2 regions of the Eisenbergiella massiliensis genome follow, and region 1 is predicted to be linked to the other one. Evidence: riboswitches for the same ligand, from Rfam matches in the RefSeq annotation. Region 1 holds a riboswitch; the other holds the start of a gene.
What was found. Region 1 has a riboswitch for thiamine pyrophosphate ahead of thiC (phosphomethylpyrimidine synthase ThiC). Riboswitches for the same ligand answer to the same signal wherever they lie in the genome.
Positions count from the first base shown of each region.

Region 1 (3,728 bases):
CGGCGAACCGCCGCAGGCCAGCAGGATGTTGGCGCAGTCGTTTACGGTGACATAATTTGTAATATTGTGAATTAAAGGCATCTGCCCTCTTACTTTTTCCAGTTGCTCTTTCAGCATTTTTTCACCCTCGTTTTCCATAGATTTAGTTGCGCTACTCTTCATAGATGGACACGATTTCTCCATCCAGAATGCGGTTCATATTTTTTACGGCGCAGAAGTTCCCGCACATGCTGCAGGTATCCTCTTTTTCCGGCCGGGAGGATTCCCTGTAGCTTCTGGCCTTCTCCGGGTCCATGGCAAGAGAGAACATCCGCTCCCAATCCAGCTTCTTTCTGGCAAGGCTCATCTGATTGTCCCAGTCCATGGCCCCGGGTACGCCCTTGGCGATATCGGCCGCATGGGCTGCGATTCTGGCGGCAATGATGCCTTCCCTCACATCCTCCACATCAGGCAGGCGCAGATGCTCCGCTGGCGTTACGTAGCAGAGGAAGGAGGCTCCCGCCGCCGCTGCCGCCGCCCCGCCGATGGCCGCCGTAATATGATCATAGCCAGGGGCCACGTCCGTTACTATGGGGCCGAGCACGTAAAAGGGTGCACCGTGGCAGAGGGTTTTCTGGATTTCCATATTGGCTGCGATCTGGTTAAGCGGCATGTGCCCGGGTCCCTCAATCATGATCTGTACGTCTTTTTCCCAGGCTCTTTTTGTAAGCTCCCCAAGGGTAATCAGTTCTTCTATCTGGGACGCGTCGGTAGCGTCGGCAAGGCATCCTGGACGGCAGGCATCCCCCAGGCTGAGGGTAACGTCATATTCCCGGCAGATATCCAGAATCTCGTCATAGTGCTCATAAAAAGGATTTTCTTCTCCTGTCATTTCCATCCACGCAAAAATAATGGAACCGCCTCTGGAAACGATATTGGTCAAACGCTTATTCTTCTTAAACTTATGGGCGGTTTCTTTGTTGATCCCGCAGTGGATAGTCATAAAATCCACACCGTCCCGGGCGTGCATTCTCACAATATCAATCCATTCCCCCGAAGTGATCTGCTTCAGGGGCTTATGATAATAAACCACCGCATCATAAATCGGCACAGTTCCAATCATGGCGGGGCAGTTATGCGTCAGGTAACGTCTGAACTTCCTCGTGTCGCCAAAGGAGCTTAGATCCATAATGGCTTCCGCTCCCATTTCCACTGCCTTTCGCACCTTCTCATATTCCATTTCCAAATCCGTCATGTCTCTGGATGTGCCCAGGTTCACATTGATTTTGGTTTTCAGCATGGAGCCAAGACCGTTTGGCACAATCGACTTATGCTCTTTGTTGCAGGGGATGATAATCCTGCCCTCCGCCATAAGCCTGCACAGCTCCTTCCCGGAAATATGCTCCTTTTCCGCCACCGCTATCATCTGTTCCGTGAGAAAACCTTTTCTCGCGGCTTCCATCTGTGTTGCATAATTCATACTGTTTCCTCCTGACCGTTTGCTTCCTTCACAGTTTTTCTCTTTCTTTTCAGGGCCTGTGCGGCAGTGCGAATGCAGGAAACAGGAATTGCGGCAAAAGAAAATGCGGCTTTTGGCGGACGCTCACTAAAAAAACGGAGCATACCAGGATCGGTATACTCCGCTTTCATATCATGTAAGCTGTGCAACTTCTTCCTACGTTGGCATTACCCAAATCAGGTTTAAGGGTCGAAGTTGGATTACTTCCTCTCAGCCTGCTCCACAAGCTCCCCTGAAAAATATGTACTTTTTCCCGCCGGGCTTAACCGGCCTTTACGTGGAAATCATATCATGCCTGTCCTATTTTGTCAAATTTTATGGCCTGCCGGTTTTTCCGGCCTTTTTTCTGATTCCCCGTCAATCTGTAACAGTCCGGACGGGCCAGAATGACCGGCAATTACAATTTTGTCCTGACGTTTTCCGGTGTTATTGCAACTACGCTCTTTTGGAAAGAACCTCTTCTTCATATTTCATTACTTCCCTGAACCAATCTCCCTTGACAGGAACATTGTTCTTCTCACAGAAGTAATCCCACACATCACCGAAGGGATAGGTTTTCATTTCTTCCTGCATTGCCATCAGTTCTGTAAACTGGTTGGTATCCTGCAGCTCCTTAAAACGCTTGTTGGGAGAAACCAGGGCGTAAAGAAGGGCCTTCTGCATATTTCTCATACCAACGGTCCACGCGGAAATACGGTTGATGCTGGCATCAAAGAAATCAAGGGCAAGAAGCACGCGGTCAATGGCGTCGTTTCTTACGATTTCCTTTGCAATTTCTCTTGTTTCATCATCAAAAAGAACTACATGGTCGCTGTCCCAGCGTACCGGCCTTGTTACATGAAGCGCAATCTTGTCATTGAACAGGAGCATGGAGGAAATTTTATCGGATACCATCTCTGTGGGATGATAATGTCCGTTGTCCATAAGGCTGATAATGCCGTTGTTTGCCGCATAATTGACGGTAAATTCACTGGATCCCACAGTGTAGGATTCCAGGCCGATGCCGAATACCTTGGATTCCAGGCACACAAGAACCTTGGATTTATCGTAAGGGATGGAAAGGATCTGATCCAGGGAATCTTTGAATCTAGCCCTGGGCCCCAGCCTGTCGGCGGGAATGTCTTTATAGCCGTCCGGAATCCAGATGTTCATTGCGCAGGGGATTCCCAGCTCTTCTGCAAAATACTGGGAAATGCGGATGCAGGCTTTTCCATGCTCAATCCAGAAATTACGAACTTCATCGATCGGGCTGGAAAGGGTCAGGCCGTCCACTACCTTGCTGTGGGAGAAGAAGGTGGGGTTGAAATCAAGGCCGATTCCTTTTTCCTTCGCAAAATCAACCCATTTTTTGAAATGCTTCGGCTCGATTTTGTCTCTGTCCGCAAATTCACCGTCTTCAAAAATAGCATAGCTTGCATGCAGGTTCAGTTTATGCTTTCCGGGCACGAGGCTGAATACCTTATCAATATCTGCCATCAGTTCTTCCGGTGTCCTTGCCTTTCCGGGATAGTTTCCGGTAGTCTGGATTCCTCCGGTAAGAGGTCCCTTCTGATCAAAGCCGGTAACATCGTCGCCCTGCCAGCAGTGCATGGAAATCGCAATGTTTTCCAGGGTTTCCACCGCCTTGTCGGTGTCCACGCCAATTGCCGCATAAATTTCCTTTGCGGATTCATATCTTTCTTTTACGTTCATAATTATCTCCTTTCCGTCCCATGGGACGACGTGCGTTTCACACGTTTTCGACTGATGATGTAATTGGGTAACCGTTCAGATGGGTATGAACCTTTACCTCGCTTCATATTTTTTCACACCGAAGGAATCGTAAATGCAGGCGCGCACCTGGGCAAGTCCCTCAAATTTTCCGTCCTTCAGCATCTGTACCGCCAGGTTGCCGATAGCTGTCGCCTCTCCCGGGCCTGCGTAAACGCATCTTCCGGATTTATCCGCAGTCAGCTGGTTCAGATATGCCGCATTGGATCCGCCGCCCACAATATTGATGGCCGGGAAGGTTCTCCCTGTGAGCGCTTCGATTTCCCTGACGGTTTCCGCATAGCTTTCCGCCAGGCTCTGATAAATAACGGCTGCAATCTGTCCGGTTGTCTCCGGCTCTCTCCATCCATGCTTTCTGCAGTAAGCCTTAATGGCCTCCGTCATATTGTCGGGCGCCAGAAAAGCGTCGTCATTCACATCCACGCGGGAAGGAAAATCGCTTTCTGCCTCCGCCATATCA
Region 1 covers NZ_QVLV01000015.1:2,920-6,647, forward strand. The annotation lists gene thiM (hydroxyethylthiazole kinase) at 1-117, opposite strand, end outside; gene thiC (phosphomethylpyrimidine synthase ThiC) at 152-1,459, opposite strand; TPP riboswitch at 1,635-1,742, opposite strand; gene DXC51_RS18990 (L-rhamnose isomerase) at 1,934-3,190, opposite strand; gene rhaB (rhamnulokinase) at 3,284-3,728, opposite strand, start outside.

Region 2 (3,728 bases), on a different contig from region 1:
CCCTGTACTGGTTTTTCAAACAGGGAAGAGCCGCCGCCGGAAAGAAGAAAAATAATATTATCTTTTTCTGTTAATTCTTTTACCATATCAATAATTTTCTGAGTGCCCAAAATTGAATTATTGTCCGGTATCGGATGGCCTGCTTCAATAATTTCGAAGTTCTCCAGATTCTGTTTTGAATGTCCATATTTCGTCAGTATAATTCCTTTTCGGATATGACTCCCAAATATCTCCTGACATGTGTGAGCCATTTTCCATGCTGCCTTTCCTACCGCCACAACATAAACATTCTCCATATTTTTTCTGTTGCCTAATACGCTACGGACCGCTTTATCAGGCAATACCTCTTTAATTGCCTTCCGGATTATTATTTCAGCGTCCCGATATGCTGTTTCCATTCCCTGTTTAAACACCTCTGCTTTCCCTACTTAAGCAAGGTAAAGATTTGCTCACCGCTTTTTTGTATGTCTTAATTATAGCTTTGTCATTTTCTTTTCTCTCGTCCCCCTTCACCAAAGATTTCATTTGTTTTTTGTGTCAGCAACACAAAAAAATGGAGTAAAGAAAATCACTCGTTCTTTACTCCATCTTTCACTATTTTCTTAATAAGTAATAATAAAAACATTCCATAAATTCTCTGTCTGAATTTTTTGAAAGGGGATTCATATTCAGGATTTCCCTGATTTTATCCAGCCTGTACACCAATGTATTCTTATGCACATGCAGCCAGTCACTGGCTTTATTTAAATTATACTCATTCTCAATCAAAGCGCCTATTGTCTCCAAATAGTTATCAATAAACTTCTGTCCCAGTTTCTGTCTCAGCATAAGAAAAATCGTATGAAATTCAGTCATTGATGCCATTGACTCCAAATATTTTACAATATAATCATAAAAATAAAAACTTCCTGATTTTCTTATATTCTTCTGCATCCACAGACAATACAGATAAGCCTGTCGGTAATACATAATATCATTTTGCAGCGGCCCTATATATATGCTGGACCTAATATCTGCATTTCTTATATATTGCAGGAATGACGCCAAATACTCTGCAATCATATACTTATAATCCTGCATAATATATCCGATTGGGCAGTCAATAGACTTAAAAATTACCAGAAAACCTTCTCTTGTTATATCTACAAAATCCTGTCTTGAAAAGAATTTGTTATCCTCCAACAGCATCCTCAGTTTTTCGCCACTTACCGCACTATCCTTACATTCTATCAAGATGGGAACACGTACCATCTCTTCTTCCAGATTCAATGCAATGATATATTTTGTCAAATCCTCTCTAACAAAATCATCACTGTACAGGATAAGATGTACCAGCTGTTCCTTTAAATTATATTTTCGCAGGCTTTCAAACTTGTAGGACTCGTACTCAAGCATCAATTCAACAGACATTTTTACAATCTTGGCAACCGGCATAATCTCACGTGGATCTCCGGAGAGACCAACCACTCCCTCTTTTCTTTTGTTTACATGAACCACCATATTAACGCCGCATTTTACACCCTTGTCCAAATCTTCTTTTGTAACGACCCTGCTGTCCTCGTCCCCTTTCATAAGCTGAAATGCCACCTCATGAAATGTACCAACCCTTTCTTTCAACCTGCTCGCTATGATAATCCCATCCTCGTCCATAATATTGATATTATATTCGGTAAACTGTGATAATTTATCAATTAATCGTTCTGCAAACAACCTGTCAATCATCTTTTATATCCCTGCCATTCATTATTTACTACTTTTCTATAGTATAATTACTTTACATCGTTCTGGCTAGTGATAATTTTTAACATTAGGTTACTTTATTTCTTATATTTTATTATGCCAACCATTTTTTCTGTAATTATATGTCTTTTCATCCATTTTTAAGTTTCTGTACTTTTCCAAATACACTCTTGACTTTTCTGCACTGCCAGTTTATAGTAAAAAAGAATTTAATACAGATGCACGCTAGGGGAGCCGATTGCTGAGACTGAAACCGATGGTTTCTGACCCTTACCACTTGACCCGGGTAATACCGGCGTAAGGAAGCACCTTTGTAAAAGCAAATAAAAAACTGCTTATACCTTCTACATTTGCCTTTACAAAGGAACGTCATATGATTGTAATTGTCCGCGATATAACTGTAATGGTCATTATCGCCGCCTACTTTCATTGTTTCCCCTCTTTGCGTACTAATACCAAGGAGGTTTTTTTATGAGTAAAAGTTCTATCACTGTAAAGCAGGTCGTTTATTCTGGCGTTGCCATTGCACTGGCAACCGTCATCGCCACCGTTATCAAGCTGCCCAGCCTTCCCAACGGCGGTTCCATCACTTTGTTTTCCATGTTAATCGTATGCCTGGTGGGCTATTGGTACGGCCCCAAGGTAGGCATTATCGCTGCGCTGGCTTACGGCGTACTGCAGTTTATTACCGGGCCTTACGTGGTTCATCCCGCCCAGGTGCTCCTGGACTTCCCGCTTGCCTTCGGCGCGCTCGGCCTTTCCGGCTTCTTCAGCAAATCCAAGCATGGGCTTCTGAAGGGTTATCTTGTAGGCGTGGCAGGACGTTTCCTGTTCCATGAAATTTCCGGATTTATTTTCTACACTACATACGTGGGAGATTTTGGAGGAAATATGGCTGCAATCTGGGCCTCTACCCTGTATAACCTGAGCTATATCCTTCCGGAAGCAATCCTTACGGTAATTCTGATTGCACTGCCGCCGGTTGAGAAGGTGATGGGCAGGCTGAAGGTTATGGCTACCAGCAGCAACTGAACTATATCGTTATATAGCCTTGTTTTGTATTGTAAAAAGTAACTTTGAGAATACTGAACAGCTGTACTAAAGAAAAACAGCAGGCAAAATCCGCCTGCTGCTTTTCTTTATCCATGATACTTATACCACAAAAAAACGGCCCTGCCAAAACCCAACAGGACCGTCACACTTCACACCTTATATATTTCGTTCTATTGCAAAACAAGCACAGTCACTGCTCCATCCATCAAAATCCATCTATAGAATCTCAACACTCCAACTGTTCCTGTACACCCCGCCGCTCTGCACACTCTTCAATCCCGGCTGTGTGGAAAGGTCTTCCACAATATCCTGTCTGGAAGGCAGGGAGGACCAGGGTTCAATGCAGACATAAGGAGCCTCCGAACGGGTGGCATGCCAGAAGCCCACATAATCCATATCCGGGTAGCTCACCGTCACGCGTCGCTCTCCCTTATCGGATTTAATGGAAACCGTTTTGGGCATATGGGTCAGTACAATCGCGTCATCATCAAAAAGACTGTGCTTCAGAGGAATTTTATTCCCATCAGTAAGGGGATAAGGCGTATCCTTGCCGTCTACAAAGCAGGTGGGTGAAATTCCGATTTTAACAGGGGTATCGTATTCCTTCTGTCCGCCGAATTCCAGATAGTAATCTTCAAAATTCAGTCCATCCTCCATGGGTACCAGGAATCCGGGGTGCCCGCCGATACCGAAATACATGGTTTTTCCGTCATGGTTCTCTACCTGGTAGGTGATGTTGAGCATATCCCCGTCCAACTCATAAATCACGCGGTATGTAAACTCATAAGGATAGCAGGCTCTTGTCTCTTCATTGGCATCCAGCCGGAAAACAATGCGCTCCCCGCTCTGTTCCTCCATCGCCAGCTCCGTCACATGGATAAAACCATGGATTGGCATATGATAGGTTACGCCATCCAGCGTATACTTTCCTTCTG
Region 2 covers NZ_QVLV01000003.1:219,317-223,044, forward strand. The annotation lists gene DXC51_RS06135 (glycerate kinase type-2 family protein) at 1-398, opposite strand, end outside; gene DXC51_RS06140 (CdaR family transcriptional regulator) at 595-1,722, opposite strand; TPP riboswitch at 1,958-2,061, shown strand; gene DXC51_RS06145 (energy-coupled thiamine transporter ThiT) at 2,212-2,772, shown strand; gene DXC51_RS06150 (aldose 1-epimerase family protein) at 3,010-3,728, opposite strand, start outside.
Region 2: linked by a shared signal. The riboswitch ahead of DXC51_RS06145 (energy-coupled thiamine transporter ThiT) and the one ahead of thiC (phosphomethylpyrimidine synthase ThiC) in region 1 are both predicted to bind thiamine pyrophosphate.